Regions from separate parts of the Pantoea sp. C1E2 genome, predicted to be linked through region 2. Evidence: predicted binding sites of a transcription regulator. Region 2 holds the regulator's gene; each other region holds the start of a gene.
What was found. Region 2 encodes CRP, which controls carbon source genes, mostly activating them, when cyclic AMP is high. Its sites were predicted from a motif close to ATGTGANNNNNNTCACAT; they were not measured.

Region 1 (4,277 bases), 3.5 Mb from region 2:
GCGTATGCCCGCGCTGATGCCAATGGTGATGCAGCAAGAGAAGCTGAAGAGCACCTACATCGTTCAGCTGTGGGACACCAATAATCAGCTGCGCGCCAGCTCCTGGCCCGCCTTACAGGCGCCACTGCAGGCGAAAAAAGGTTGGTCCGATCTTAAAGTCGGTGACTGTGGGGACGATTGTGACTGGCGCGTCTACACCCGGCCCGGTGAGTTGGGCAGTGAAATCGGCAATATTCAGGTACTGCACAACATCGGCTACATGAAGAGTTTGATGGTGAAGCGGGTGCTGTCCGCCATCATTCCCTTAATGCTGATGATGCCGCTCTCACTGCTGGTGATCTGGTTGGTGGTACGCGCCATCACGCGAGATTTACGCGTTGCCTCGCGCCAGATTGCGGCTCAGGAGACCATGCATCCGCACGCGGTGTCACCAAATGGCCTGCCGGATGAAGTGCTGCCGCTGGTCGATGCTTATAACTCACTGCTGGATAAACTCCGCGCGGCCTGGTCATCGCAGCGACAGTTCCTTGAAGATGCGGCGCACGAGTTACGCACGCCGGTCACAGCCGTCACCTTACAGCTTGAAAATCTGCGCCAGCATATTCAGCCAGGTGAAGCCAGCCGCCAGTTCGATCAACTGGAAGCGGGCGTCACGCGTACGCGCCATTTGGTGACGCAGTTGCTGAATATCTCGCGCCAGGAAGATCAGTCGGTGGTGGCAACGGTGGAAACTATCCAGCTCGATGATTTGCTAAAAGAGAGCATCGAGCAGTTGATGGTGGTCGCGGATAAGCGCGGCATTGATATCGGTTTTAACGGCACCACGCACTACCGCCTGCACGCCAGCCGTTCCGATTTGCGGAGCCTGTTCGATAACCTGATCGGCAACGCAATGCTGCACACGCCGGAAGGCAGCCTGGTGGATGTGCTATTGCATCGCGTGGGCAATCACACCGTGGTGGATATTGTCGATAACGGGCCAGGCATGCCGGAGTCCTTTATTGAACGCGCGTTTGACCGCTTCACCCGCTCGCCAGATGTTCAGGCGCAAGGCAGCGGTTTGGGTCTGTCAATTGTGCGCAGCGTAGCGCAAAAGCATCAGATGCAGGTCGCGCTGTCGAACTGCCATAACGCCCAGGGGCAAATTTCCGGCCTGCAGGTGCGTGTTACCTTGCCATGACCAACGTGCCGCTACCGCCTTGAATATCAAGTGCGGTAGCGGCACAACGTATTGCGTCTTTTGCTCTTCAAAATCGCCATACCCAATAAACCACACATTTTCCACCGTCAAATCCCAAAGGCGCACGATGAATCGTGCCGCTACCTTCTTTTTCTGCATCTGCCATCTTTGCGGTTGTTCGCGACAACGTAAACGGTTGCGGGGTTCCGTTCGCCACACGGCATTTATGTGATCACAGTCACATTTTTAGTGAATCAAAATGCAACACTTTTTGACAAACGTGATCAAAATCTATTTCCTATCGCTCTGTTACAGGCACATTACGCACACTTGAAAATTCGGCGATTTAGACCGGTTAAAAAACAACTCACGGCCCATCCCCTGGGATCGCTTTCACTCGATCGCGACGCATCTGCGGCGATCACTAGCATGTGGTTAATAAAATAATGAAATTTAAAGCATTGATAGCAGGGGCCTTACTGGCCAGCAGCTGGACCGGCGCGGCACAAGCGGCAGACAGCGATCCGCAGTATCTTTCCGACTGGTGGCACCAGAGCGTTAACGTGGTGGGCAGCTATCACACCCGTTTCGGTCCACAGTTCAACAATGACGTGTATCTCGAATACGAAGCCTTTGCCAAAAAAGACTGGTTCGATTTCTACGGCTATGCGGATTTGACCAACTTCTTTGGCGCGGGTAACAGCAACGCCAACGGTATTTTCGACCACGGTTCGCCGCTGTTCATGGAAATTGAGCCGCGTTTCTCGATTGATAAACTGACCGGCACCAGCCTGGCATTTGGTCCGTTTAAAGAGTGGTACTTCGCGAACAACTACATCTATGACATGGGTCGTAACGCTTCTCAGCGTCAGAACACCTGGTACATGGGTCTGGGTACCGACATTGATACCCACAGCGATATCGGCCTGTCACTGAACGTGTATGCCAAATACCAGTGGCAGAACTACGGTGCAGCAAACGAAAACAGCTGGGATGGCTATCGCTTCAAGGTGAAATACTTTGTGCCGATTACCGATCTGTGGGGCGGCAAGCTGAGCTATATCGGCTTCACCAACTTCGACTGGGGTTCTGATCTGCGCGACGAGACCGGTCCATCACGCACCAGCAACTCTATCGCGTCCAGCCACATTCTGTCGCTGAACTACGATCACTGGCACGTTTCTACCGTGGCACGTTATTTCCACAATGGCGGTCAGTGGGCGGATGGGCAGGAGCTGAACTTCGGCAATGGTCCGTTTGAAGTGAAATCAACGGGCTGGGGTTACTACCTGGTCGTGGGTTACAACTTCTAATTCGTATAAATACCAGGTCGCCATCAATGGCGACCCTACCTTGTAGGGTACGCATTTATGCGTACCTGGTCACAAACTGCTCCGGTTTAAATCTGCGGCTTGTACGCATTTACCATCCACGGCACGCCGAACTTATCGGTAAACATGCCGAAACCGTGCGCCCAGAACGTCGGTTCCCACTTTTTCGTCACCTCTCCGCCTGCGGATAACGCATCAAACCAACGCTTGCCCTGCGCCTCATCCGGCGTCGATAAACTCACGGAAAAACCGGCATAACTTGCCTGCTGTGCACCATCGCTCATCATCAATTCACCCTGCCCGATGCGCAGATGGGCATGCATGATCTGTTCAGGCGAGAAGGTCACGCCAGAGGGGCAGCCTTCATCTTCGACGGTAGTTTCATCAGGCATATCGCCAAAGGTCATTTTAAACAGTAGTTCGCCGTCGGTGGCCGCGAGATAGAAGGCGATCGCCTCTTCACAGCGACCGTTGTAAAAAACATAGGGAGTAATTTGCATGGTCAGTTCTCCACAATTGGAACGTCCAGTGCAAGTGTAGTGCGCAATAATTAATCAGCTGCGAGCCAGGCCGCACTCTTACCTTTGTTGACAATAGCGGCGGAACAGTTGGGCCATGTAAGCACTCATTGGCGTCAGCGCGGTGTCTTTTCGCTGGATCAAATAGAAGGTGGCTTTGGGTAGCGGATCGTCAAGATCGAGGGCAATCAATTGCCCACCGTGCGTCGGATCCTCGATCACGTCACGCGAGATGATGCTGACAAAATCACTCTTTGCCACCAGGCTGGTGCAGGCCATAAAGGTTTCGCAGGTCACGACGATCTTCGGTGCCATGCCGCGTTCTCCAAACAGATCGTGCAGCAACCGATAATAACTGCCCTGCGGTGTCGGCATCGTCCAGTCGCAATGCTGCAACTCATTCAGTGAGCGGGCATGCGCCATCGGATGGCCTTTACGCATCACGACCTGATAGTCACGCTCCATTAGCCGCTCAAAAATCAGCTCCTGATCCAGATGATGTTGATCGTAAGTATTAATGGTGAAATCCAGCGCGCCCTGCCGCAGTTCATGCACCATCGACACCAACTGCCCCTCAACAATACGCACCTTCACCAGCGGATATTCTCGATGAAACTGAGTGATCACCTGCGGCATGATGGTGCGCGCAATACTGCCGCCCACGCCGATATTGACCCGGCCACCCGCCAGGCCTAAGCGCTGCTGAATATCTTCCTGCGCCACGCGTAACTCTTCCAGCACCAGACTGGCATGACGGAAAAAGTTATCACCAATGTCAGTGAGCGTGACGCCCTGCTGACGACGTTCGAACAAACGCGCGCCGAGCGCCAGCTCCAGTTCCTGAATCGCTTTGGTCAGTGCAGGTTGTGAAAGTCCCGATAAGCGGCTGGCAGCGCGAATGCTGCCCTGACGCGCCACATCGACAAAGGCGCGCAGTTGATGAAGTTTGAGGTTGGCAGCCATGATTTTTGTGATAACCGTTGTTTATCAGTGACAAGATATTCGCATCTTATGCGCACCAATACCATTGTGTAGATTCGGGATAATGCATAAAAAACCAACACAAAGGATATGCCGATGAAAACCCTCTCCGACCTCGTCAACGCGCGGATTCCACAGATGCAAAGCTGGCGTCGCGATCTGCACCATTTTGCCGAATCGGGCTGGCTGGAGTTCCGTACTGCAACCATAGTGGCAGAAGAGCTGCATCGTCTTGGTTATCAGCTCAAGCTGGGTCGTGATGTGATC
Region 2 (4,277 bases):
GCAGAATCCGCTTCACATGCTGTTCCACAATCGTCACCGGCCCCTCATTCAGATTCTCCGGCGCTTCCAGAATATTGCTGTCATTGCCTGGTCCGTCATAGGCTAGTCGCTGCTGACAGCGCTGCAGCGCAATTTCACAGGATTGCAGATAACGCTCCGCCAGTTTGGGCGTCAGCATGGTGTGCTCACGCGCCAGAATCGTCATTGCGTTGAGATGCTCAACGATAAACTGACTGTGCGTCACCCACATGCGCATATCTTTCAGGTACTGCGCATTAAAGCCCGGCTCGCTGGATGCCTGATTCAGGGAGTTAAACAGCGCATTGTGCGCCTGATTAACCTTCATGCGTTGATACGCCAGCTTTTCGGGGGATTGCTCCGGCCCCAGCAGCATTCTTAGCGCTTCCTGATAGGCATCCAGTGCATCATGTGCGTTGCTGCGCAGCAAGCCACTCTGCCACTGCGGCCATAGCCAAATCATGCCGGCAAAGGCGATCAGGCAGCCCATCAGTGTGTCCATCATGCGCGGTAACAGGAACTGCGCGCCGTTCAGCGACAGCAGCTGCAGCGAATACACTGCCGTCACGGTAAAGCCAATCATCGACCAGCCGTAATACTTGCGCGTCACCAGATAGCTGGCGAGGGTGATGGCCAGCATAAACAGCAAGGTGATCGATTCGGGCACCGCCAGCTGCAGCGAACCGGCCGCGATCAGCAATCCGGCAAAGGTGCCCAACGCACGGTGCTGAATGCGTACCCGTGTGGCGCTGTAGCCATTCTGGCTGACGAACATAATGGTCATCAGAATCCAGTAGGGCTTGGGAATATTGAAGAACAGCGCCAGCGCACTGCCAAACATCAGCATCACCGAGATACGCGCGGCGGTGCGCAATGCGGCGGATTTCAGCGACAGATAGCTGCGCAGCGCCGGAAACAGCGGCAAACGGCGCTGGCGATCGGCCATCAGGTCACGGGTGTACAACGGCTTCTGGGTGCGCAGCACGCGAGCGATACGGCTGAAGTGGTAATAGCAGAAGTTACCCACCGGATTATCGGGGTTTTGACGCGCAATCTTCTCCAGCGCACCGAGCTGCTTCTCCATGTGAAAACGATCGGGCAACTGATGATAGAGAATGGCATCGGCCAGCAGACGCAGGCGCGCAGAGATAGTTTTCGCATTCCAGCGGATCACCGCTTCGGCGTGACTCTGTTCCACCAGCTTCTGCACCTCTTCCGGCTGGTGCAGGCTCACCGAGATGTGTTCCTGCAAATCCAGCGCCACCTGGAACGCGCGCGTCAGGCGTTTGTGGCTGTTATCACGACTGGCCGACAGCATATGCATTTGCTGATAACAGGTGGTGATCAGATCAACGGCTTTTTGCTGGCGTGCCAGCAGCGGTGGTAATGCCTTTTCCGGATCGGTGAGCTGCGTCAGCAGGGTATATTTGGCATCGCAGTAATCCGCCAATTCCCGATACAGCAGGCTAAGGGTTTCACGCATCGGCTGCTCTTTCCACAGCCAGAACCAGAACCAGTTAAACAGGCCGTACCATAGCGTGCCACCGATATACAGTAGCGGCGGCACCCACATGGGCATGCGTCCAACCAGGCTGAGGCTAAAGATGGCGGCAATCAGTGTGGCGGGCAGCAAGCGACCGTGCAGTGGGCTGATTTCGCCGGTCACGCCTATCAGCAGCGGCAGCACGAATAGGATCAGCGGTAAAGGAATCGCGTCACTGGTGAGAAATTGGATCAAAAAGCTGGCGGTGGCAAACAGGGAGCCGCCGACAATCAGGCGTTTGAAGAAGCGTTTATGCGGGGTATCGAGACCCGCCATGTTGCAGCAGGCAGGCACTAAGGAGAACAGCAGGCCTTTTTGCAGATCGCCAAACAGCCAGCCAAGAGCCACAGGCAGGCACAGCACCAGCGTTTGCCGCAGTGCGTAGTTGACCTCAGGATGATAGATGATTCGGCGCCACATCAGCTCATCGCAAACAAAAACGGCGCGATGTTGCCATCACGCCGTGGGTGATAAGAAATTAGCGGGTGCCGTAGACGACGATGGTTTTACCGTGTGCGGAGATCAGGTTCTGATCTTCCAGCATTTTCAGGATACGACCCACGGTTTCGCGTGAGCAACCCACGATTTGACCAATCTCCTGACGGGTGATTTTGATTTGCATCCCGTCCGGGTGAGTCATCGCATCTGGTTGTTTAGCCAGATTAAGCAGCGTTTGCGCGATACGGCCCGTCACATCGAGGAAGGCAAGGTTGCCCACTTTTTCGGAGGTGACTTGCAGACGACGCGCCATTTGCGACGAGAGTCGCATTAAAATATCCGGGTTTACCTGAATCAGCTGACGGAATTTTTTGTAGGAAATTTCAGCCACTTCGCAGGCACTTTTCGCACGTACCCAGGCACTACGTTCCTGACCTTCTTCAAACAGGCCGAGTTCGCCGATGAAATCTCCCTGATTGAGGTAGGAGAGGATCATCTCTTTGCCTTCTTCATCTTTGATCAGTACCGCGACGGAACCTTTCACGATGTAGTACAGCGTTTCCGCTTTCTCACCCTGATGGATGAGTGTGCTTTTGGACGGATATTTGTGAATATGGCAATGGGACAGGAACCATTCGAGTGTAGGGTCTGTTTGCGGTTTGCCGAGAACCATTCGCTATTATCCTCTGTTGTAATCGTGCCCAAAATACAGGGGGCAGTTTTCCCTGTCAGGCGGTGTAATCGTAGAGCGCTTCCAGTAAAGGAAAATTATTTCCGGGTGATTCTTAAGCTACGCTTTTGATTCTTCCCGCCTTCGTCTGTTATGACGAAAATATTTTCAGCACTGTTTGTAGCACAGCTTTTGCAAGCTGTCTTCTGTTGTCTCGCTTCAGCAAAGGGCAGATGTGTCTGGATTGCTGTTTATCAAGTGAAAGCGTACTCTGGCGGCAAAACCGCCACTTCAGGAGAAAGAATAATGCAGGCACGAGTGAAATGGGTGGAAGGGCTGACCTTTCTCGGAGAATCCTCATCAGGCCATCAGGTATTAATGGACGGTAACTCGGGCGACAAAGCGCCGAGCCCGATGGAGATGGTTTTGATGGCAGCTGGCGGCTGTAGCGCGATTGACGTGGTGTCGATCCTGCAAAAGGGTCGAAATGACGTGGCTGACTGCGAGGTGAAACTCACCTCCGAGCGCCGTGAAGAAGCGCCACGTATTTTCACGCAAATCAACCTGCATTTTATCGTTAGCGGCAAGGCGCTAAGCGATAAAGCGGTCGCGCGGGCTGTCGATCTGTCGGCGGAGAAGTATTGCTCGGTGGCGATCATGCTCGGCAATAGTGTGAAAATGACGCACAGTTACGAAGTGATTGAGCGATAGCATCAGCGGGCGGCCAAACGGCCGCCGCTACAGAATTTCTGGATTATTCAATCCGTTTACCTTCAATCAGCCGCTGCACCAGTGGCGTCATGATTAACTCCATCGCCAGACCCATTTTACCGCCCGGCACCACCAACGTGTTCATATGTGAAATGAACGAGCCCTGGATCATCGCCAGCAGATAAGGGTAAGCAATGCCTTCCAGTCCACGGAAGTGAATCACCACAAAACTTTCATCGAGCGAAGGGATTTCACGTGCGGCAAACGGGTTGGAGGTGTCAACGGTCGGCACGCGCTGGAAGTTGATATGGGTGCGTGAGAACTGCGGCGTGATGAAGTTGATGTAATCCTCCATCGAACGCACCACCGAATCCATCACCGCTTCGCGCGAATGGCCTCGCTCGCCGGTGTCGCGCACCAGCTTTTGAATCCACTCCAGGTTGACGATCGGCACCACACCGACCAACAGATCGACATGCTCCGCCACGTTCTGCTGCTGCGTGACGACGCCGCCATGCAGTCCTTCATAGAACAACACATCGGTGTTTTCCGGCAACGGCTGCCAGGGCGTGAAGGTGCCGGGCACCTGATTCCAGGGCACAGCTTCATCATAGGTGTGCAGATATTTGCGCGATTCACCTAACCCGGTTTGTCCGTAATGCTTGAAGGTGTGTTCTAACAGACCGAAGTCGTTGGCTTCCGGGCCGAAATAGCTGATATGGCGGCCCAGATCGCGCGCTTTACGGATCGCCATGTCCATTTCGGGACGGGTATAGCGATGGAAGCTGTCACCTTCCAGCTCCGCAGCGTGCAAATCCAGCTGCTGAAATATTTTACGGAAGGCAACGCTGGTGGTGGTAGTACCGGCACCGCTTGAACCGGTCACGGCAATGATTG
Region 3 (4,277 bases), 470 kb from region 2:
GGCGCACCGCTGGGCGACGACGAAATCGCACTGACCCGTAAGCAACTGGGCTGGAACCACGCGCCGTTTGAAATTCCTTCAGACATCTACGCGCAGTGGGATGCCAAAGAAGCCGGTCAGGCGAAAGAATCTGCATGGGATAAGAAGTTTGCTGCTTATGCTGCTGCTCATCCTGAACTGGCTGCTGAGTTTAAGCGTCGTACCAACAACGAGCTGCCAGCTAACTGGGAAACTGAATCGCAGAAGTTCATCGAACAGCTGCAGGCTAACCCAGCTAAAATCGCCAGCCGTAAAGCTTCTCAGAACGCGATTGAAGCGTTTGGTAAGATCCTGCCGGAATACCTGGGTGGTTCTGCTGACCTGGCACCAAGCAACCTGACCATGTGGTCTGGTTCTAAGCCAATCAACGAAGATGCAGCCGGTAACTACATCCATTACGGCGTGCGCGAATTCGGTATGACCGCGATCGCTAACGGTCTGGCGCTGCACGGTGGTTTCCTGCCGTACACCGCAACCTTCCTGATGTTCGTAGAATACGCGCGTAACGCTGCACGTATGGCTGCACTGATGAAGATTCGTCAGATCATGGTCTATACCCATGACTCAATCGGTCTGGGTGAAGATGGTCCAACGCACCAGCCGGTTGAACAGATGGCGAGCCTGCGCGTGACACCAAACATGAGCCTGTGGCGTCCATGTGACCAGGTTGAATCTGCAGTTGCCTGGAAATACGCTATCGAGCGCGTTGATGGCCCATCTGTACTGGTGTTCTCTCGTCAGAACCTGGCGCAGCAGGATCGTACCGCTGAGCAGCTGGCTAACGTGGCACGCGGTGGTTATGTGCTGAAAGACAGCGAAGGCACCCCAGAGCTGATCCTGATCGCCACCGGTTCAGAAGTTGAACTGGCGGTTGCGGCTTATGACAAGCTGACCAGCGAAGGCCGTAAAGTACGCGTTGTTTCTATGCCTTCTACTGATGCCTTCGACAAGCAAGACGCGGCTTACCGTGAATCTGTGCTGCCGAAAGCGGTTGCAGCACGTGTGGCTATCGAAGCGGGTATCGCGGACTACTGGTTCAAGTACACCGGTCTGAACGGCGCTATCGTGGGCATGACCACTTTCGGTGAGTCTGCACCGGCAGAGCTGCTGTTCAAAGAGTTCGGCTTCACCGTTGAGAACGTGGTGAACACCGCGAAATCTATTCTGTAATCAGCGGTCGCCATGAATGGCGACCCTACAGATTCCGATATCGCTACACGGAGGGTGCGCAATTATGCGCACCTTTTTCATTTTACGCTCCGCCTCCCGCCTGAAACGCTTCAATTATTCCTGCAGTAATAATTTTTACATGCGAAATATGTGACGTAGATCCAATAATCAGCAGCGCAATTGATCGCAATCATTCCTGTTATTCCGTGCATGCTTTATTCTAGCTGAACCGTTTCAGTTGCAATTGAGTGGCATCATTTTGCAACGTTGAGCGGGCAATAATTCCCTGTACAAAACGCAGCGAAACGCTCAAGGTATTTGGCACGTTTTTTCGGGTGTTGTGGCAGGAAGTGAGATGACCGTTCGTATAGCAATTAATGGTTTTGGTCGTATTGGACGCAACGTAATGCGTGCTTTGTATGAAACCGGCCGCCGCGCTGAAATCACCGTAGTGGCGATTAACGAACTGGCTGAAGCAGCGGGTATGGCGCATTTGCTGAAGTACGATACCAGCCACGGCCGCTTTGCCTGGGATGTGCGTCAGGAACGCGACCAGCTATTTGTTGGCGACGATACCATCCGCATTCTGCATCTGGCCGACATTGATGCACTGCCATGGCAGGAGTTGAACGTCGATATCGTACTGGATTGCACCGGTGTTTACGGAAGTCGCGCAGATGGCGAAGCGCATCTGCAAGCGGGCGCGAAGAAGGTGTTGTTCTCGCATCCGGGCGGTAACGATTTAGATGCCACCGTGGTGTTCGGCGTAAACGAACAGGCTCTTAAACAAACTGACCGCATTGTCTCCAACGCATCTTGCACCACCAACTGCATTATTCCGGTGATCAAGTTGCTGGATGACGCCTTCGGCATTGAATCAGGCACCGTGACCACGATTCACTCGGCGATGCACGACCAGCAGGTGATTGACGCTTATCACAGCGACCTGCGTCGTACCCGTGCCGCCAGCCAATCGATCATTCCGGTGGATACGCGTCTTGCTGCTGGCATTACCCGTATTTTTCCGAAATTTAACGATCGCTTTGAAGCTATCGCTGTCCGTGTGCCCACCATCAACGTGACAGCCATTGATTTAAGCGTCTCAGTACGTGACGCAGTGAAGGCGTGTGAGGTCAATGCGTTGCTGCAAAACGCGTCAGAAGGGGCGTTTCGTGGTATAGTTGACTATACGGAATTACCGTTAGTCTCAGTAGATTTTAACCATGATCCGCACAGTGCCATAGTCGATGGCACGCAAACGCGGGTCAGTGGTCATCACCTGATCAAGACCTTGGTTTGGTGTGACAACGAATGGGGCTTTGCTAACCGCATGATCGACACCACGTTAGCAATGGCCGCAAGCGGTTTCAGGTAAGACGCGGACTGCGTCTGGCAAAACTTATGAGAATCAACGAGAGGGTTCACCATGTCTGTAATTAAGATGACCGATCTGGATCTTGCTGGTAAACGCGTTCTGATCCGTGCCGATCTCAACGTGCCAGTGAAAGAAGGGAAAGTGACGTCAGATGCACGTATCCGTGCTTCTCTGCCTACCATCGAAGCGGCGTTGAAACAGGGCGCGAAAGTGATGGTTACCTCTCACCTGGGTCGTCCGACCGAAGGTGAATACAACGAAGAGTTCTCGCTCCTGCCTGTTGTTAACTACCTGAAAGAAAAACTGAACGGCACCACCGTGACCCTGGCGAAAGACTACCTCGACGGCGTTGAAGTCGGCGCAGGCGAGCTGGTGGTTCTGGAAAACGTGCGCTTTAACAAAGGCGAGAAGAAAGACGAAGAGACCCTGTCGAAGAAATATGCCGCTCTGTGCGACGTATTCGTGATGGATGCTTTCGGTACTGCGCACCGCGCGCAGGCTTCTACCCACGGTGTGGGCAAGTTCGCACCAATCGCTTGTGCTGGCCCGCTGCTGTCTGCTGAGCTGGAAGCGCTGGGTAAAGTGATGAGCAACCCAGAACGTCCGCTGGTAGCAGTGGTGGGTGGTTCTAAAGTATCGACCAAGTTCGATGTGCTGCAATCTCTGGTGAAAATCGCTGACACCGTAATCGTCGGTGGCGGTATCGCTAACACCTTCGTGGCTATTGATAACAACGTCGGTAAATCACTGTACGAGCCAGACTTCGTTGAAGCAGCGAAAAAGCTGCGTGATGAGCACGGCATTCCGGTTCCAACCGACTCACGCGTAGGAACGGAATTCTCTGAAACTGCCCCGGCAACCGTGAAAAAGGTTTCCGAAGTCGCAGATAACGAAGAGATTATGGACTTCGGTGACGAAACCGCACAGGCGATGGCTGCGATTCTGAAAGGCGCAAAAACCATCCTGTGGAACGGTCCAGTCGGCGTGTTCGAATTCCCGAACTTCCGCAAAGGCACCGAAATCGTGGCTAACGCGATTGCAGACAGCGACGCGTTCTCTGTAGCGGGCGGCGGCGATACCCTGGCAGCGATTGACCTGTTCGGTATCGAAGACAAGATCTCCTACATCTCTACCGGCGGTGGCGCATTCCTCGAATTCGTGGAAGGCAAAAAACTGCCCGCTGTAGCGATGCTGGAAGAGCGCGCTAAGCAGTAATTTTTGGGGGCGGCGCTTCGGCGTCGTCTGAAGGCTGCCCATCCTGGGCAAAAATCGACGTCCCTTTGTGGGATGAACGGTAACGAAACAGGACACAACCATGTCTAAAATTTTTGATTTCGTAAAACCCGGCGTTGTCACTGGTGATGACGTTCAGAAAGTTTTCCAAGTAGCGAAAGAAAACAAATTCGCTCTGCCTGCAGTTAACTGCGTCGGCACGGACTCCATCAACGCGGTACTGGAAGCTGCGGCCAAAGTTAAAGCGCCGGTCATCGTTCAGTTCTCCAATGGTGGTGCTGCCTTCATCGCCGGTAAAGGTTTCAAAACCGACAAGCCACAGGGCGCAGCAATCTTCGGTGCAATCGCCGGTGCATACCATGTGCATCTGATGGCTGAACAGTACGGCGTGCCAGTTATCCTGCACACCGACCACTGCGCCAAGAAACTGCTGCCGTGGATCGACGGTCTGCTGGATGCG

Region 1: the regulator CRP is predicted to act here: its motif matches at 1,407-1,424, upstream of ACXI0A_RS03395 (nucleoside-specific channel-forming protein Tsx).
Region 3: the regulator CRP is predicted to act here: its motif matches at 1,358-1,375, upstream of epd (erythrose-4-phosphate dehydrogenase).

What each region holds. Positions count from the first base shown of each region.
Region 1 is NZ_JBSZHT010000002.1:695,062-699,338, reverse strand. Features, by position in the region: gene ACXI0A_RS03400 (sensor histidine kinase) at 1-1,180, shown strand, start outside; gene ACXI0A_RS03395 (nucleoside-specific channel-forming protein Tsx) at 1,627-2,493, shown strand; gene yjdN (VOC family metalloprotein YjdN) at 2,580-3,011, opposite strand; gene ACXI0A_RS03385 (LysR family transcriptional regulator) at 3,090-3,992, opposite strand; gene ACXI0A_RS03380 (amidohydrolase) at 4,107-4,277, shown strand, end outside.
Region 2 is NZ_JBSZHT010000002.1:4,178,681-4,182,957, reverse strand. Features, by position in the region: gene ACXI0A_RS19965 (YccS/YhfK family putative transporter) at 1-1,981, opposite strand, end outside; gene crp (cAMP-activated global transcriptional regulator CRP) at 2,040-2,672, opposite strand; gene ACXI0A_RS19955 (OsmC family protein) at 2,976-3,380, shown strand; gene ACXI0A_RS19950 (phosphoribulokinase) at 3,424-4,277, opposite strand, start outside.
Region 3 is NZ_JBSZHT010000002.1:3,709,611-3,713,887, reverse strand. Features, by position in the region: gene tkt (transketolase) at 1-1,209, shown strand, start outside; gene epd (erythrose-4-phosphate dehydrogenase) at 1,565-2,584, shown strand; gene pgk (phosphoglycerate kinase) at 2,636-3,799, shown strand; gene fbaA (class II fructose-bisphosphate aldolase) at 3,900-4,277, shown strand, end outside.